Regions from separate parts of the Glaciecola sp. MF2-115 genome, predicted to be linked through region 1. Evidence: predicted binding sites of a transcription regulator. Region 1 holds the regulator's gene; each other region holds the start of a gene.
The links. Region 1 encodes ArgR, which controls arginine synthesis, uptake and breakdown. Its sites were predicted from a motif close to ANTGAATANNTATTCANT; they were not measured.

Region 1 (4,024 bases):
GGCAAATTGTCGATGGAGATCCGAGGCGGTTATTTAGAACCATTGCACTACTTGCAAATTGAACTACTTGATCGAATTCGTAAAGAGGGCTCGTCTAGTTACAGTGACAATGACATTGCTACGCTTGAAAGAGCAATGATGGTGACGATTACAGGTATAGCGATTGGTTTGCGTAATACAGGCTAACTAAGCTTTTTATCTTTGTTTATCAGGCCGCTATCTTAGCGGCCTTTTTAATACGCATAAAAAAGCCGACAACACTTTATATCAGTTCAGTCGGCTTAATCTATTTATATGTCCTTAGCACCGCTTATACTTCACAGCGCTAAAAAACGTTGACGTTTACGCGTTTACGAAATCAACACCTAGTTTGATATCGCCACGTAATCCATCAAGCATTGCGTTCTTAGCATTTTCTTCAAAATCACTTAAATCGCCGTATGGTAGAATTTCTTCAACGCCGTTTTTGCCTAAACGCACAGGGTGCGCAAAGAATTCAGCATCGTCAGAACCATCTACTTGAACATAAGTGTATTCGATAACAGCTTCGCCTTGCATTGCCGCTACTAGTGATAAGCAGAAACGTGCAGCCGCTTGACCCATAGACAATGTTGCAGATCCGCCGCCCGCTTTCGCTTCAACAACTTCTGTACCTGCATTCTGAATGCGTGTTGTTAGCGATGCGACTTCTTCATCAGTGAAGCTTACGCCGTCAACCTGTGAAAGAAGTGGAAGAATAGTTGTACCTGAGTGGCCACCAATAACTGGAACGTGAACATCTGTTGTGCTCAAGCCTTTCAGCTCAGCGACAAACGTTTCTGCTCGGATAACATCTAATGTTGTTACACCAAACAATTTGTTTTTGTCGTAAACGCCTTTCGCTTTCAGCGTTTCTGCAGCGATAGCAACCGTCGTGTTTACTGGGTTAGTGATAACGCCAATGCACGCTTTTGGACAGTTGTCAGCAATGGCTTCAACAAGATTTTTAATGATGCCTGCGTTGATATTGAACAAATCAGAACGGTCCATGCCTGGCTTTCTTGGAACGCCAGCAGGAATTAATACAATGTCACAACCTGTTAATGCGTCAGCTAGTTCATCTTTACCATGACCAGAAACAGCAACATCAGTTGGTATATGGCTTAAATCAACAGCAACACCTGGAACAACTGGTGCAACGTCATACAAAGCTAGCTCAGAGCCAGCAGGTAATTGTGTTTTTAGTAATAATGATAATGCTTGACCAATACCACCAGCGGCGCCTAATACAGCTACCTTCATAAGATTCTCCTGTTAATTAAAGCTTTTATTTGCGGGCGTCACAATAATCTAAATACGCTCAGATCTCAATCACCCGATAGTCTTATCCTTGTTTTTATCCGTGTTTTTACCCTTACCGTCACAGCATGTTAACAACAATTACATTTTACCAACATAATTCTAGTACAATCGTTTGCGAAAATACCCCCTCTGATGCAAAATACGCAGTCATCATAAAATAGGCTTTCATTAATATGTCATCAAACAAACAAGACGCCCTAATTAAATCATTTAAAGAGCTTTTAAAAACCGAAAGTTATGGTTCACAGGGTGAAATTGTTAATGCCTTGAAAGAGGCTGGTTTTGACAATATTAGTCAATCCAAAGTATCACGCATGCTCAGTAAATTTGGCGCTGTTCGCACGCGAAACGCTCGTGGCGAGATGGTGTACTGTCTGCCTCCAGAGTTGGGTATGCCAACCGCAAAAAGTCCGCTTAAACAATTAGTGTTGGATATTGTGCATAACAATGTCATGGTGATTATTAGAACCAGCCCCGGCGCCGCACAATTGATCGCACGACTACTCGATTCATTGAGTCATACTGATGGCGTTCTCGGCACAATCGCAGGAGATGACACCATTTTCATAGCACCTGCAGACATTACCGAAATTGAAGAGCTTCGCCAACGTGTTGAAGACCTATTTGAGAGTGTCTAAACCAATAGCGTAAAGTGCATTCTTTTTAAGACCATAATGTGCAGCTGTGATAGCAGCTGCTTTTTTAAGCGGTAACTCTTTAGCCAACAAAGCCAATAAAGAAAGCGCTTCCTGCGATGCCCCATCACTTTGCAAGTTATTTGGACAATAGATCATCAAAACGAACTCACCCTTTTGATGAACGGGATCTGCTTCCAGCCAAGCTAAAATTTCTTCGGCTTTGCCTTGCTTATAAGTTTCGAAGGTTTTACTGATTTCTTTTGCTAATACTAACTCATGATCTTCTTGTAGGTTTTCATAACAAGCAGCAACAGTATCGCGTATCCGTCTAGGAGCTTCGTAGAAAACGGTCGTACATCCTGAATTAGTTAAGGACTTTAGTACCTCAGCTTTAGCTTGCTGTTTAACTGGTAAAAAGCCATGAAACGTGAATTTATCTGTGGGCAAGCCCGACGCACTCAAGGCGGTTGTAAGCGCGCACGGTCCTGGCAAGGCAATCACTGGAATGCCCTTTTCACGACAGTCACGTACAAATATAAAGCCAGGGTCACTGATGAGTGGCGTGCCTGCATCAGATACTAAAGCAATATTTTGGCCTTCGAGTAGTTTTGAGGTCAACTGATTCGAACGTGCAGCTTCATTATGATCGTGCATTGAAATTGTCGATGTACTAATTGAATAGTGAGAAAGCAGCCGTGATGTGTGTCGCGTATCTTCAGCGGCGATAAGATCTACCTCATTTAATACGGCTAGGGCACGCGCACTGAGATCTGACAAATTGCCAATGGGAGTCGGAACAATAAATAAGGTACCGGATGTGGTCATAATCTGTATTTTTCTTTTTAAAATAAATATATAAGGTTGTGGCTAATTGCGATTCAATTCACAAGAAACCAAGATAACGACAATATTACACTACTTTCGGCTTTCGCTTTTACACTTTATAAACCTACTTTAGGACAGAATATAATAAAGTTGATAGATATTTGGCTGAGCATGAGTAAACTATCACTATATTAGTTATTTGAGAGCGCTTGTGAACGGAATTTTCAATCTACGGACTTATTTAAGTGTCATATTCATTTTGGTGTTTTTGGCTAGTTGTGCCAGCCAACCCAAAGTTGTGGATAAAAAGCCTGTCGAAAAAGAGAGTAAGCCCACTAAAGAAGTCACTCTAAATAATGCTGAACTTGCTTTAAAAAAGGCTGAGTCTGAGTGGTTGAAGAATCGTGATATCAACCAACGAAACGCTTTGTTATTAGCCGCGGCTCAAGATTTTCAAACGGGTGGCGAATGTGGCAGAGCCGATATCATTATCGCGAACATTGAACCCTTTTTAGAGGATCCACTTCAACAACAATATTCATCACTACTTAAAGCTGAGTGTGTGCTTATTCAACACTACGCATCGGGCTTAAGTAATGAATTAATTCCAACTCCTATCGATACAATGATCGGATGGTTAGCCTCAATCACTGCCGACCCTTTAATCTCTAGGAAAGAAGTGCTCATTGCACATTTGGCAGCTTTACATGAACGTTGGGATTTAGCGACTAACGTTCTCAGCCAACAATTAAGAGCCGATAGCCCACTCAATCAACAACAAGAGCAATTGCTGTGGAAATGGTTTTTAAAGTCTTCTAAATCAACTCAGAACACTTTAGGTCGAAGCTCTGAATTTATGCGCGCTTATTCATCCCTAGCAAACATCCTTGAAGACGAAAACCTCACTGACTCTAGCAGGCAACAGGCGATTCAGTATTGGCAGCAACAATATCCTACGCACCCAATTTCAGTAAGTCTTCCTGAAGGGGTTCGTGGTTACCTGGATCAAAAGCTGAAAGAGGTTCGCAATATCGCAGTACTTTTGCCCTTAAGTGGACGTGTCCAAGTTCAGGGAGATGCGATTAAACAGGGGATTATGGCGGCTTACTTCGCGAAACTTGAAAATATAAACAAGAATAACCCTGGGCAAGTGATTCCTAACATTACCTTTTTAGATACGGGTTCTGAAAATAACGCATTTGTCAGTGACAAAATTACGC
Region 2 (4,024 bases), on a different contig from region 1:
TTGTTTTTTAGGCAGGTAAAATAGGGCGAGTTGGTTAAAAAACTGACAATCGATCAAAAATAGCGAATAAGTTGCTAAAAAAGCATTGACTTATACTATCGATTCAGTAAACTTCCGCCCCACATTTAGGAGAGGTGTCCGAGTGGCTGAAGGAGCTCCCCTGCTAAGGGAGTATAGGGTTTATAGCCCTATCGAGGGTTCGAATCCCTCTCTCTCCGCCATTCTTTAATGGTATAAATGTGACGTTAATAAGAGTAAGCTTGAAAGCTCATTCGATTTAACACAGTACGATAGAAATACTACGCGCATGTAGCTCAGCTGGATAGAGTACCTGGCTACGAACCAGGCGGTCGGAGGTTCGAATCCTTCCATGCGCGCCATATCACAGCCTTAGAGGCTGATTAAAAACCTTAGCGAAAGCTGAGGTTTTTTTTTGCTTAATTAAAAGTTTGAAAAACTTCAGTCTATTCATTTGAGCACTTTGTTTATCGAGGCTTCTATTCTTCTACTAGCTTGATAATTCTGCTTCTTATGCTCTGTTGAATAGAACAAGTACATGGTTTATTCTAGTTTTATATCACTCTTCCCAATAGCAAAATGAGCAAAGGAATATGAAACTGTGCCAGATGAATTAGAACAAGCAATAGCGCATTTTAATGCAAACAATTTTTCTAGTGCTAAAAAGAGCCTCAAAAAGATAAAAGCTAATTCATTTACAAAAAGAAAGTTAGAATTTGCCATTTTGCTCAAGGAAGAAAAATATCAAAAATGTCTCCCTATTGGTAAAAGGCTACTAACTGAAACAAATGATTCTGCTGAAGTTGTCGAAATTGCCAATAGCATGGCGCGATGCTGTATTAATTTAGGAGATGCAGCGAGTGCAGAACATTACTTTGAATTGTCGATTGCAAAAAACAGTTCAGTTAGTAATGGTGAAAGTCTAATACATCTTCTCAAACTATACTCATTGAGAGATCATTTGGTTAATATTGAAAAACTAGCACCAAAAGCACTAGGGTGGGAAAGGCATTCTATTGAGGCGCAAATGCTATTGTTAGAAAGTGCCTCGAAGTTTGGTTCCAAGTTACTTGTGGAGGAACGAGTAAGAAAGTTATTTTTAGAGCTTGAAAAATTAGATAGAGAACAGTTTGCTACCTTCATAGATTACCTAATTGGTTTAGGTGTCGACGACTTGAGAGAGATTGCGTGTGAGAAGTATGAGAAAAAGTTTCAAACTGTTGTTTTATCGAACAGAGTGGATGGTTTATTAAAAGATAATAAGATAGTTGAGGCACTTGAAACACTACAAATGCATGCTGACTCCAATAAATCAGTAAGACATCAACAGTTGTTGGCGAAAGTTTTTCATAGCAATGGGGATTACGCGTCGGCATTCAATGCTTGGGAAACGGCTGGTAGCATACGTAAGTCTCGAGATGCTTCTATAAAAATACATTTAAATAAAGCTAAAAAAAGATATAGTGAATATAAAGGACTAATTCCAAAGCTTCAGAACAGCAGTGACTTCATGCAAGGTGAAGAGGGAAAAAATTATGTATTCATCTTTGGTTTTCCACGATCAGGAACTACCTTATTAGATAATGTACTTGATACTCAAGTTAATTTGCTGGTTCTCAGTGAAAGGAAAATACTGCCATCTGCTGCAAACGTCATGAAAAATTTTGGTAAAAAGCACCCAAAAGACATTTGGAACCTAAGCGATGAAGAGTTAGTGATTTTACGTGAGCGATATATTGATATCATCGAGAATGAGCAAGGTTACTCAATTCCAGAATCAGGAATTGTTGTGGAAAAAAATCCACACTTTACGGAGCAATTGCCTCTAATCAAAAAATTATTTCCAGGTGCAAAGTTAATTCTCACCATAAGGCATCCATTAGATGTTTGCTTAAGTTGTTTACAACAAAATTTCACTATGAATTCATATAATGCCCATATGTTAAGTATGCAAGATATTGTGGCTCACTATGTTTCAACTTTTACATTGTTGGAAAGGTATGAACAAGAATTAGGCATAAAGGTTCATTGTGTAAAATATGAGGACTTGGTTGAAGATTTGGCTGGTGAAATGGAGAAGGTGTTCGATTTCATTGGATTCAAAGCAGATAATACTTATTTGAACTTTCATACACACGCAGGCGAAAAATATGTAACCAGTGCTTCGAGAGGTCAAACTAATCAACCTCTTTATCAATCTTCGAAATATAAATGGAAGAAATATGAAGAGCAATTGAAGCCATATATCCCTGATTTGAAGTACTTTATTGATAAGTACGGTTATAATACCTAGTCAGCTTGATATAATTCTTTTTGAGTTTAATAAGTTGTTAAAAATTCGTAAAAATTGCATAAAAATTAAATATAATATCGAATGAGTGCATAAAAATAGGTTTTTATGCGCGTTTGAAACGTTTTTAGATTGTATTTACTTTAGCCTCATGCTATTTAAGCTAGCTTGATTTTCGAAGTATTTAAAAAGGAACAGCTATGCCAACACAAATGACCGAGCAATTAGCAGAAGCAGGCGTTTTACTCGGCGTTGGTATGTCGGTGGTATTTGCATTCTTAATATTGTTGATTGGCGGCATACAGGCAATCGCATGGTATTGTCGCAAATTTCCTTCTGCAGAAATTGTGCAGGCATCTCCCCGTCATCGCCCCACTCAAAATCAATCAAACACAAATAATAAAGCGACATCGTCAGTGAGCCCTCAAATAGCAGCAGCTATTACCGCAGCTGTTCATACGCACAGACATACAACTTTAAAGCCATAGGGAACACATTATGTCCAATTCATTAAAAATCACCGAACTGGTCCTGCGCGACGCGCATCAATCTCTGCTGGCAACGCGCATGCGTTTAGAAGATATGCTTCCTATCGCAGCTAAATTGGATGATGTTGGTTATTGGTCTGTGGAATCTTGGGGCGGAGCAACCTTTGATTCTTGTATTCGCTATTTAGGTGAAGATCCTTGGGAGCGTATTCGCGCGCTTAAAGCAGCAATGCCTAAAACGAAGCAACAAATGTTGTTGCGTGGTCAAAACTTACTTGGTTACAGGCATTATGCCGATGACGTCGTCGAGAAGTTCGTCGAGCGAGCTCATACCAATGGCGTTGATGTATTCCGTATTTTTGATGCGATGAACGATGTTCGCAATCTTGAGACTGCCGTTAAATCTGCAATTAAAGTTGGCGCGCATGCTCAAGGTACAATTTCTTACACAGTAAGCCCAGTGCACAACCTGCAGCTTTGGCTAGATATGGCAAAACGTCTCGAAGATATGGGTGTGCACTCAATATGTATTAAAGACATGGCGGGCTTATTAAAGCCATATGATTGCGAAGCACTTATATCAGGCCTCAAAGAAACAGTTAATGTGCCAATTGCCATGCAGTGCCATGCAACAACTGGCTTAAGCACTGCAAGCTACCAAAAAGCCATTGATGCCGGTATTGATATGCTAGATACGGCGGTCTCTTCTATGAGCATGACTTATGGACACACTGCAACCGAGACAATGGTGTCTATAGTTGAAGGCACCGACCGTGATACTGGCTTGGATATTGAAAAGCTTGCCGAAATTTCTGCTTATTTCCGCGAAGTGCGTAAAAAGTATGCGCAGTTTGAAGGTTCATTGAAAGGCGTGGATGCACGAATCCTAATTGCTCAAGTTCCTGGCGGCATGTTGACCAACATGGAAGGCCAGCTAAGAGAGCAGGGAGCTGAAGATAAGTTTGATGAAGTGCTTCTTGAAATACCAAAAGTGCGTGAAGATCTTGGCTTTATTCCTTTAGTCACACCTACTTCGCAAATTGTTGGTACACAAGCTGTGCTGAATGTTCTCACAGGAGAGCGTTACAAAAGCATCACCAAAGAAACCGCTGGTGTCCTGAAAGGTGAATATGGTGCGACAGCGGCACCAGTTAATAAAGAATTACAAGATCGGGTTTTAGAAGGTGCGGAACCTATCACTTGTCGCCCTGCAGATAACATCGAACCA
Region 3 (4,024 bases), on a different contig from region 1:
TGACTTCACGACGGCGCATAGATTCAGATTCCGGCAAGTACACACTGTGACACAACCAATTTTCATCGTCTCTTTCTGGGTAGTCGAAACGACTGTGTGCACCACGACTCTCTGTTCTAAAGTTTGCTGCAACAGCGGTGCTATATGCAGTTTCCATTAGATTGTCTAACTCTAAGCACTCAATACGCTGAGTGTTAAAGTCAGAGCTCTTGTCGTCCAAACGTGCATTTTGCAGGCGTTCACGAATTTCTTTCAGTTCTTTAAGACCTTCGGCCATTGAATCACCTTCACGGAATACCGAGAAGTTCAACTGCATACAAGTCTGCATGTCTTTCTTAATTTGAACTGGGTCTTCACCCTTACCTTTTTCAGAGCTTTCCCAACGATTGAAACGGGCCATCGTTGCTTCAAGATCTGACTCTGAGGCATCGCTTTGCACGTCGATTTCATCTAAGCTCTTGCCAAGGTGTAGGCCTGTTGCACGACCAAAAACAACCAAATCTAGCAGAGAGTTGCCGCCTAAACGGTTAGCACCATGTACTGATACACAAGCTATTTCACCACAAGCGAACAAACCATCAACTTTCGTTTCATTACCATCAATATCGATATTAATAACTTGTCCATCAACATTTGTAGGTATACCACCCATCATATAGTGACAAGTTGGAATAACTGGAATGGGTTCTTTCACCGGGTCAACGTGGGCGAATGTGCGTGATAACTCAAGAATACCTGGTAAGCGGGATTCAAGAACATCTTTACCAAGATGATCAAGTTTCAGCTTCAAGTGTGGACCCCAAGGACCGTCACAACCGCGACCTTCGCGAATCTCTGTCATCATTGAACGAGCAACAACGTCACGACCTGCTAAGTCTTTCGCGTTTGGCGCATAACGTTCCATGAAACGTTCGCCGTCTTTATTTAATAAGTAACCGCCCTCACCTCGACAACCTTCAGTTACAAGCGTACCTGCACCTGCAATACCTGTCGGGTGGAACTGCCACATTTCCATATCTTGCAATGGCACACCAGCACGAAGTGCCATACCAACGCCATCACCTGTATTGATATGAGCATTTGTAGTTGATGCATAAATACGACCTGCACCACCGGTAGCTAGTACGACAGCTTTTGATTTAAAGTAAACCACTTCACCAGTTTCAATATCGATAGCTGTACAACCTACCACTTGACCCTGTTGGTTTTTCACTAAATCTAGCGCGTACCATTCGCTGAATACTTTTGTACGATTTTTAACATTTTGTTGATACAACAAGTGCAATAAGGCATGACCTGTTCTATCTGCAGCGGCAGCGGTTCTTGCCGCTTGCTCACCACCAAAATTCTTTGACTGACCACCGAATGGACGCTGATACACTTTACCTTCTTCAGTACGAGAGAAAGGTAAGCCCATATTTTCCATTTCGATAATCGCTTCTGGACCTGTTTTACACATGTATTCAATGGCTTCTTGATCACCAATATAGTCTGACCCTTTCACGGTGTCATACATGTGCCATTCCCAGTTATCTTCATGTGAATTACCTAGCGCAACGGTAATACCACCTTGTGCAGATACCGTATGAGAACGGGTTGGAAATACTTTTGATAATAATGCGCATGACTTTCCAGATTCTGAAATCTGCAAAGCTGCTCGCATCCCAGCGCCGCCAGCGCCGATTACTACCGCGTCAAACTCATGAACGGGTAAACTCATATTAAACACCCCATAAAACGAATAGACCTACTGCAACATACGCAAATGCAATAAGATTGAGAACAAATTGAAGACCGGCGCGTAAACCAGTTGGCTTGATGTAATCAGTTAACACCTGCCACAATCCTATACGCACATGAATCATGATTGAGATCAAAGCTGCGAGCGTAAATGCCTTCATGTAGATATTAGCAAAAAGACCCTGCCATACTTCAAAGCTAACAACAGGAGTTGTTAGGAAGAAATACACCATATAAAACGTGAAAGCAGTGATAATCGCTGCTGTTGCTCGTAAAGAAACGTAATCTTGAATGCCGTTTCTTTTAATTGATGCTTGATTCGTTACCATAATACAACTCCCAATACGATAGTTAACACCACCCATAGTCCCATTGCAGCGAGTGCACTGTTATTTCCTGAGTCAAGTTCTTCCCAATAGCCCATATCCATAATAACGTGCCTGATTCCACCGATAATGTGGTAAGACAGCGCTGATAAGGTACCTATTGAAATGACTTTTCCGTACCAAGCGTCCATCATAGCTAAAACCGAATTATAACCATCGATTGAAGCAACTGAAGTAGCCCACGCATAAATAACAAATAGCAACGCGAAAAACATTGCCACGCCTGTCACACGGTGGAGAATTGACGAGATAGCTGCTGGTGGAAAGGTAATTGTATTAAGATCTAAATTTACCGGTCTTTGTTTCTTCACAATAATATGCCTGTCGTTCGTAGGTGATGCATAAAACTCGAAAGCTTATGCGATAACCTGAGTTGTGTGTTTTACTTTCTGAAGCGAATTAACGCCATTTATCTGTTAACAATTTGTGAATAATATATTGCTAAATTGAAATAAAATACTTTCCTTTAATTTAGCGGGTTTGAATATAACAATCCGCCTCGTAAATTACAATTTTTAGTTGCATATTAAGCCTTTAGTCGTAAACATTTATTGATACTTAGTAAACTCGCTATAATTAAGGAATAATTATTAGACGAATGTGCATTTAAATTGACTTATTACTCCAATACCAGTACAAATACCGGCACTTTTCTTAACGTTGTGAACAATTTGGTCGATTTCAACGTTATATTAGAGAACTAACGAGGAGAACATTACATGGCAAATGATAAAGCCATTTTAAAAGCTGGTGACAAAGAAATCGAGCTTCCTATTTTAACAGGAACAGCGGGTCACCCAGTTATTGATATTAGATCTTTGGGCGCAAATGGTTATTTCACTTTCGACCCCGGTTTTATGGCAACAGGTTCATGTGAATCTTCAATAACGTTCATCGATGGTGCAAAAGGAGTATTATTGCACAGAGGTTACCCAATTGATGAATTGGCTCGAGATTCAGACTATTTAGAAGTTTGTCATATGTTATTGCATGGGCATGCTCCTTCAGAAGAAGAATACCAAACATTTAAGCAAACAATCACTCGTCACACTATGGTTCACGAGCAGATTAATATGTTTTTCCACGGTTTTAGAAATGATGCCCATCCAATGGCAATGCTATGTGGCACCGTTGGCGCAATGTCGTCTTTTTATCACAGTGATTTAGATGTAAATAGTGAAGAGCAGCGCCTTCGCAGTGCGCACCGCCTCATAGCGAAAATGCCTACTCTCGTAGCTATGTGCTATAAGTACAATGTCGGTCAGCCTTTTGTGTACCCATCAAATGAACTGAGCTATGCGGCAAACTTCTTAAATATGATGTTTTCTGTACCTGCCGAAGATTACAAAATTAGTCCAGCTGTTGAACGTGCAATGGACAGAATCTTCATCCTTCATGCAGATCATGAGCAAAACGCATCGACTTCAACAGTGAGATTAGCTGGTTCATCTGGTGCTAACCCATATGCATGTATTGCTGCTGGTGTTGCTTCTTTATGGGGCCCTGCTCACGGCGGCGCAAACGAAGCTTGCTTAGAAATGCTTGAAGAAATTGGTACGGTTGACCGTATACCTGAATTCATCGAAAGAGCTAAAGATAAGTCTGACCCGTTCCGTCTAATGGGCTTTGGTCATCGTGTTTATAAAAACCATGATCCAAGAGCCACAGTCATGCGTGAAAGCTGTCATGAAGTGCTAGCGGAACTTGACTTGAAAGATCCTCTACTAGAAGTAGCGATGGAACTAGAGCGAATTGCTCTTAGTGACCCGTACTTTGCAGAGAAGAAATTGTTCCCTAATGTCGACTTCTATTCAGGTATCGTGTTGAAAGCAATAGGTATTCCTACCAATATGTTTACATGTATATTTGCACTTTCAAGAACAGTTGGCTGGATATCT
Region 4 (4,024 bases), on a different contig from region 1:
CTTGATTTGTATTACGCTCGCATTCATCAAGTAATGAGGAGTCACACCAAAGCGACCAGAAGCGACCTGTTTTATTTTACTGTTCTTTTCAGTGTTGAATCGAGCCGGATCTTCGCCGCCTTCACCAGAGTTCGATTGACCGCCCAAGCGGTTCATGGCAATCGCTAAAGCTTCGTGAGCTTCGGGGCTAAGCGCTCCTATAGACATCGCTGCTGTATCGAAACGTGGGAAAAGGCTCTCGGCAGGCTCAACTTGATCAATATGAATTGCTTCTTTAAAACTCTTTATTTCCATCAGATCACGCATGTGAGCAGGTGCTCTATCGTTCACCAAACTGCTATAAACTTTATAGTCTTCGTATTTGCCACTAACAACGGCTTTCTGTAAGGAAGTAACAACATCAGGGTTGTAGGCATGGTATTCACCGCCATGCACATACTTAAGCAATCCGCCATGAGAAATGGTTTTACGTTTTAACCAAGCGACCCTTGATAAGTTTATTATGTCTTGTTCGAAATCGTTAAACGACGCACCCTGAATACGGCTGGGGACTCCTCTAAAACAAAGTGCAATTACTTCACTGTTAATACCTACGGCTTCAAATAACTTTGAGCTACGGTAGCTAGCAATTGTACTAATGCCCATTTTCGACATAATTTTGTACAAGCCTTTATTAATGCCTTTGCGATAATTCATCACCGCTTGCATCGCCGTTAGATCTATCTCTTTATTTTCGACCATCTGCTCAATAGTTTCATAAGCAAGGAAGGGATAAATTGCGGTAGCGCCCAAGCCAATCAAAACGGCAAAATGATGTGGATCTCTTGCTGATGCGGTTTCTACTACAATATTTGCATCGCAGCGCAATGCGTTATCGACTAAACGTCTTTGCACAGCTCCCACTGCCATCGCTGCAGGGATAGGAAGCTTATCTGGGCTAATGTCTCGGTCAGTTAATACCACAAAAACAGCATTTCTTTCTCTCACGGCTTCTTCTACTTCATTACAAATACGAGTAATTGCAGCGGCAAGACCTTCTTCAGGCTTATAATTTAATTGAATTTTTTCATTGTGATAATGCTCGTCATCCAACTCTCGTAGTTGCTTTAAGTCGGTGTACATCAGAATAGGGGATTCAAAAAGCACACGGTTTGCATAACCACTTGTTTCGTTAAAAACGTTTTGCTCACGGCCAATACATGTGGCCAATGACATAACATGATTTTCACGCAATGAATCAATAGGAGGGTTTGTTACCTGTGCAAACTGTTGTCTAAAATAATCATACAAAGTGCGACTGTTTGATGACATAACAGCCATTGGGGTGTCATCACCCATCGAACCAACCGCTTCTTGACCGTCCTTTGCAAGGACTTTGATTATTTGCTGCATCTCTTCATAACTATAGCCATGCAATTTGTGATAAGTGGCCATTTTGTTGTCATCAAAGGCGCGCTGACCAATTTTACTATGATCCGCTAATTCAACAGGAACAAGGTGTTTGATGTGGCTATCTAACCATTCTTTATACGGATGGCGAGATTGCAGATCTTCGTCAATTTCGTTACTACGCCAAATTTTACCAGTGTAGGTATCGACAGCTAACATTTCACCTGGACCAACACGGCCTTTTTCAATGACATCCTCTTGTTTGTAATCCCAAATTCCAATTTCTGAAGCTAAGGTGATCAAGCCATCTTTGGTAATAACGTAACGGGCAGGGCGTAAGCCATTTCTATCTAAGTTACATGCAACATGACGTCCATTGGTTAGAACGATACCTGCAGGGCCATCCCACGGCTCCATATGCATGGAATTAAACTCGTAAAATGAACGCAGTTTTTCACCCATGGTTTTGTTATTTTGATAAGCAGGTGGAACCAGTAGTCGCATGGCACGGAACAAGTCCATACCGCCAGCTAGAAATAGTTCAAGCATGTTATCGAGAGAGCTAGAGTCAGAACCTTCAGTATTTACGAATGGCGCTGCTTGCATTAGATCCGGTATTAAAGGTGTTGCAAACTTGCCCATTCGAGCTGCGGCCCAATCGCGGTTACCTTTAATTGTGTTGATTTCACCGTTATGTGCTAAAAATCTAAAAGGCTGAGCAAGTGGCCACATTGGAAGCGTGTTGGTTGAAAAACGCTGGTGGAATACACAAATACTGGATTGAAGGTTTTCATCAGCAAGATCATGGTAAAAGGCTGGCAAATCCTTTGGCATGACCAAACCTTTATAAACAGTAACGAGGCCCGATAAGCAAGCAACATAAAAGTCTGGATCATCTATTAGTCTTTTTTCAGCGCGTCGTCTTGCCATATATAGGCGGCGCTCTAAATCTTCAGATCTCCAACCTGAAGGACAGTTAACAAAAACCTGTTCAATTTGTGGAACACCAGTTAGTGCTAAATCACCCAATACCTTGCGATCGACCGGAACAACTCTCCAACCCAAGATAGGGAGCATTTCACGTTCAATTTCTTCATTTAGTATTTGGCGTGATTGTTCGGCTAAGGTTGGATTTTGGCTCAAGAACACCATTCCTACGCCGTAGTCTTTGCTCAGCTTCCAGCCTTTACTCTCGGCAATTTTCCTGTAAAACGCATCGGGCTTTTGTAGAAGGAGCCCACAGCCATCACCAGTTTTTCCATCTGCAGCGACACCACCTCGGTGCTGCATACGATCTAGACCTTCAATTGCCGTTTTGACTAATTGGTGACTTGCTTCACCCGTCGTATGTGCAATTAGTCCAAAACCACAATTGTCTTTTGAATCTTTCTGATGATACAAACTCATAAATTCTCCTTCCTCAGCAGTCAGTATTGACTATTGAGGCACGTTGTCCTTGAACAAAGCGTGATACTTGTTAAAAAAGCGGCAAGCCACTGTATTTCTTTCAATTGTTAATGACTGAATGTCCTAATATCAATTGACTGTAAATCTGTTCTGCCTTGGTATTCACTAAACGCGAATTTTTATTCAAAAAAGGCGGGTGGATAAAATACATACTCCAGCAAATAAAATCAATTATAAACAGTCATAATATGAACATTTATTTTATGAATACTGCTTGAAGATACCTATTAATTTGCATATAAAGGGTTGCTAAAGTCACTGTAAGCAAGTGTTTAGCTATTTTCAGACTAAACTTGGCTAGCGGAATGTGAAGCTTAATCTTAGATTATTTTGGTTTTAAATTATGATGTGCTTTGCATTTTCATGCAATTTGAACTGCATAATAAATAGGGCTTTTACTAATAACTGAGTTGTATCTTACTTCTTTATTGTCACTTATTTTGCATTCTTGGTAGCATAGCGGCCTATCTTCAGATTTAGACGATCTCTTTACATGCATATAAAATCACCAAATGACTCATGGGCTATCAAATTTGCAAAATTTGTTGACCGTTTTGGCACTTTAAAAATCAGTATTCTGTTTGTTGTTTTTACGCTTTTTTTCACGCTTGCTGGCTCGTACCTTATAAGAGTCAGTCTAGGTAGCCAAATAGAACCAGACGATTTTGTTAGCGCTGTGGTACTGACACTCTTGAGTGCGCCTTGGGTACTATATTTTTTTAGTGAACTGATTAAACAACTTGAACATAGCCGAATTAATTTGGAAGAAGCGGTAAGTCAGTTAGAGAGACTGCGCAAGCATGATGTTATTTTGAATCGTGAGTTACAAAATAACATTCGACAACTGAATTACGAAATTGAGCAAAGACGCAATGCACAATTAGAAAGAGAGAGCGTTTTTGAAGAGCTTGAACGTGAAATAAAGGAAAAGTCCGAGCAAGAGATGCAGGCGCGACGTTTATCAACTCTTACTCGCTCGATTATTGATGCTTCACCAGATTTAATTTACTACCGAAACGAAGAAGGTCGATTTGCCGGCTGTAATCGCGTTGCCGAAGAGTTAACGGGTAAAACAGAAGCTGAGCTATTAGGCTTAACGCCACATCAGGTATACAACGAACAATTAGCTAAGCAAGTGGCAGCCAGTGACAATGAAGTTCTAGAAACC

Region 2: the regulator ArgR is predicted to act here: its motif matches at 2,365-2,382, upstream of ACKLNX_RS13670 (OadG family protein).
Region 3: the regulator ArgR is predicted to act here: its motif matches at 2,726-2,743, upstream of ACKLNX_RS07545 (citrate synthase).
Region 4: the regulator ArgR is predicted to act here: its motif matches at 2,946-2,963, upstream of gltB (glutamate synthase large subunit).

The regions. Positions count from the first base shown of each region.
Region 1 is NZ_JBLBVM010000052.1:65,383-69,406, reverse strand. Features, by position in the region: gene ppc (phosphoenolpyruvate carboxylase) at 1-186, shown strand, start outside; gene mdh (malate dehydrogenase) at 343-1,281, opposite strand; gene argR (transcriptional regulator ArgR) at 1,515-1,979, shown strand; gene rsmI (16S rRNA (cytidine(1402)-2'-O)-methyltransferase) at 1,962-2,804, opposite strand; gene ACKLNX_RS10475 (penicillin-binding protein activator) at 3,016-4,024, shown strand, end outside.
Region 2 is NZ_JBLBVM010000055.1:110,578-114,601, forward strand. Features, by position in the region: tRNA gene ACKLNX_RS13655 (tRNA-Ser) at 129-221, shown strand; tRNA gene ACKLNX_RS13660 (tRNA-Arg) at 304-380, shown strand; gene ACKLNX_RS13665 (sulfotransferase family protein) at 620-2,311, shown strand; gene ACKLNX_RS13670 (OadG family protein) at 2,509-2,796, shown strand; gene oadA (sodium-extruding oxaloacetate decarboxylase subunit alpha) at 2,807-4,024, shown strand, end outside.
Region 3 is NZ_JBLBVM010000047.1:109,670-113,693, forward strand. Features, by position in the region: gene sdhA (succinate dehydrogenase flavoprotein subunit) at 1-1,720, opposite strand, end outside; gene sdhD (succinate dehydrogenase, hydrophobic membrane anchor protein) at 1,722-2,069, opposite strand; gene sdhC (succinate dehydrogenase, cytochrome b556 subunit) at 2,063-2,437, opposite strand; gene ACKLNX_RS07545 (citrate synthase) at 2,846-4,024, shown strand, end outside.
Region 4 is NZ_JBLBVM010000053.1:30,208-34,231, forward strand. Features, by position in the region: gene gltB (glutamate synthase large subunit) at 1-2,796, opposite strand, end outside; gene arcB (aerobic respiration two-component sensor histidine kinase ArcB) at 3,350-4,024, shown strand, end outside.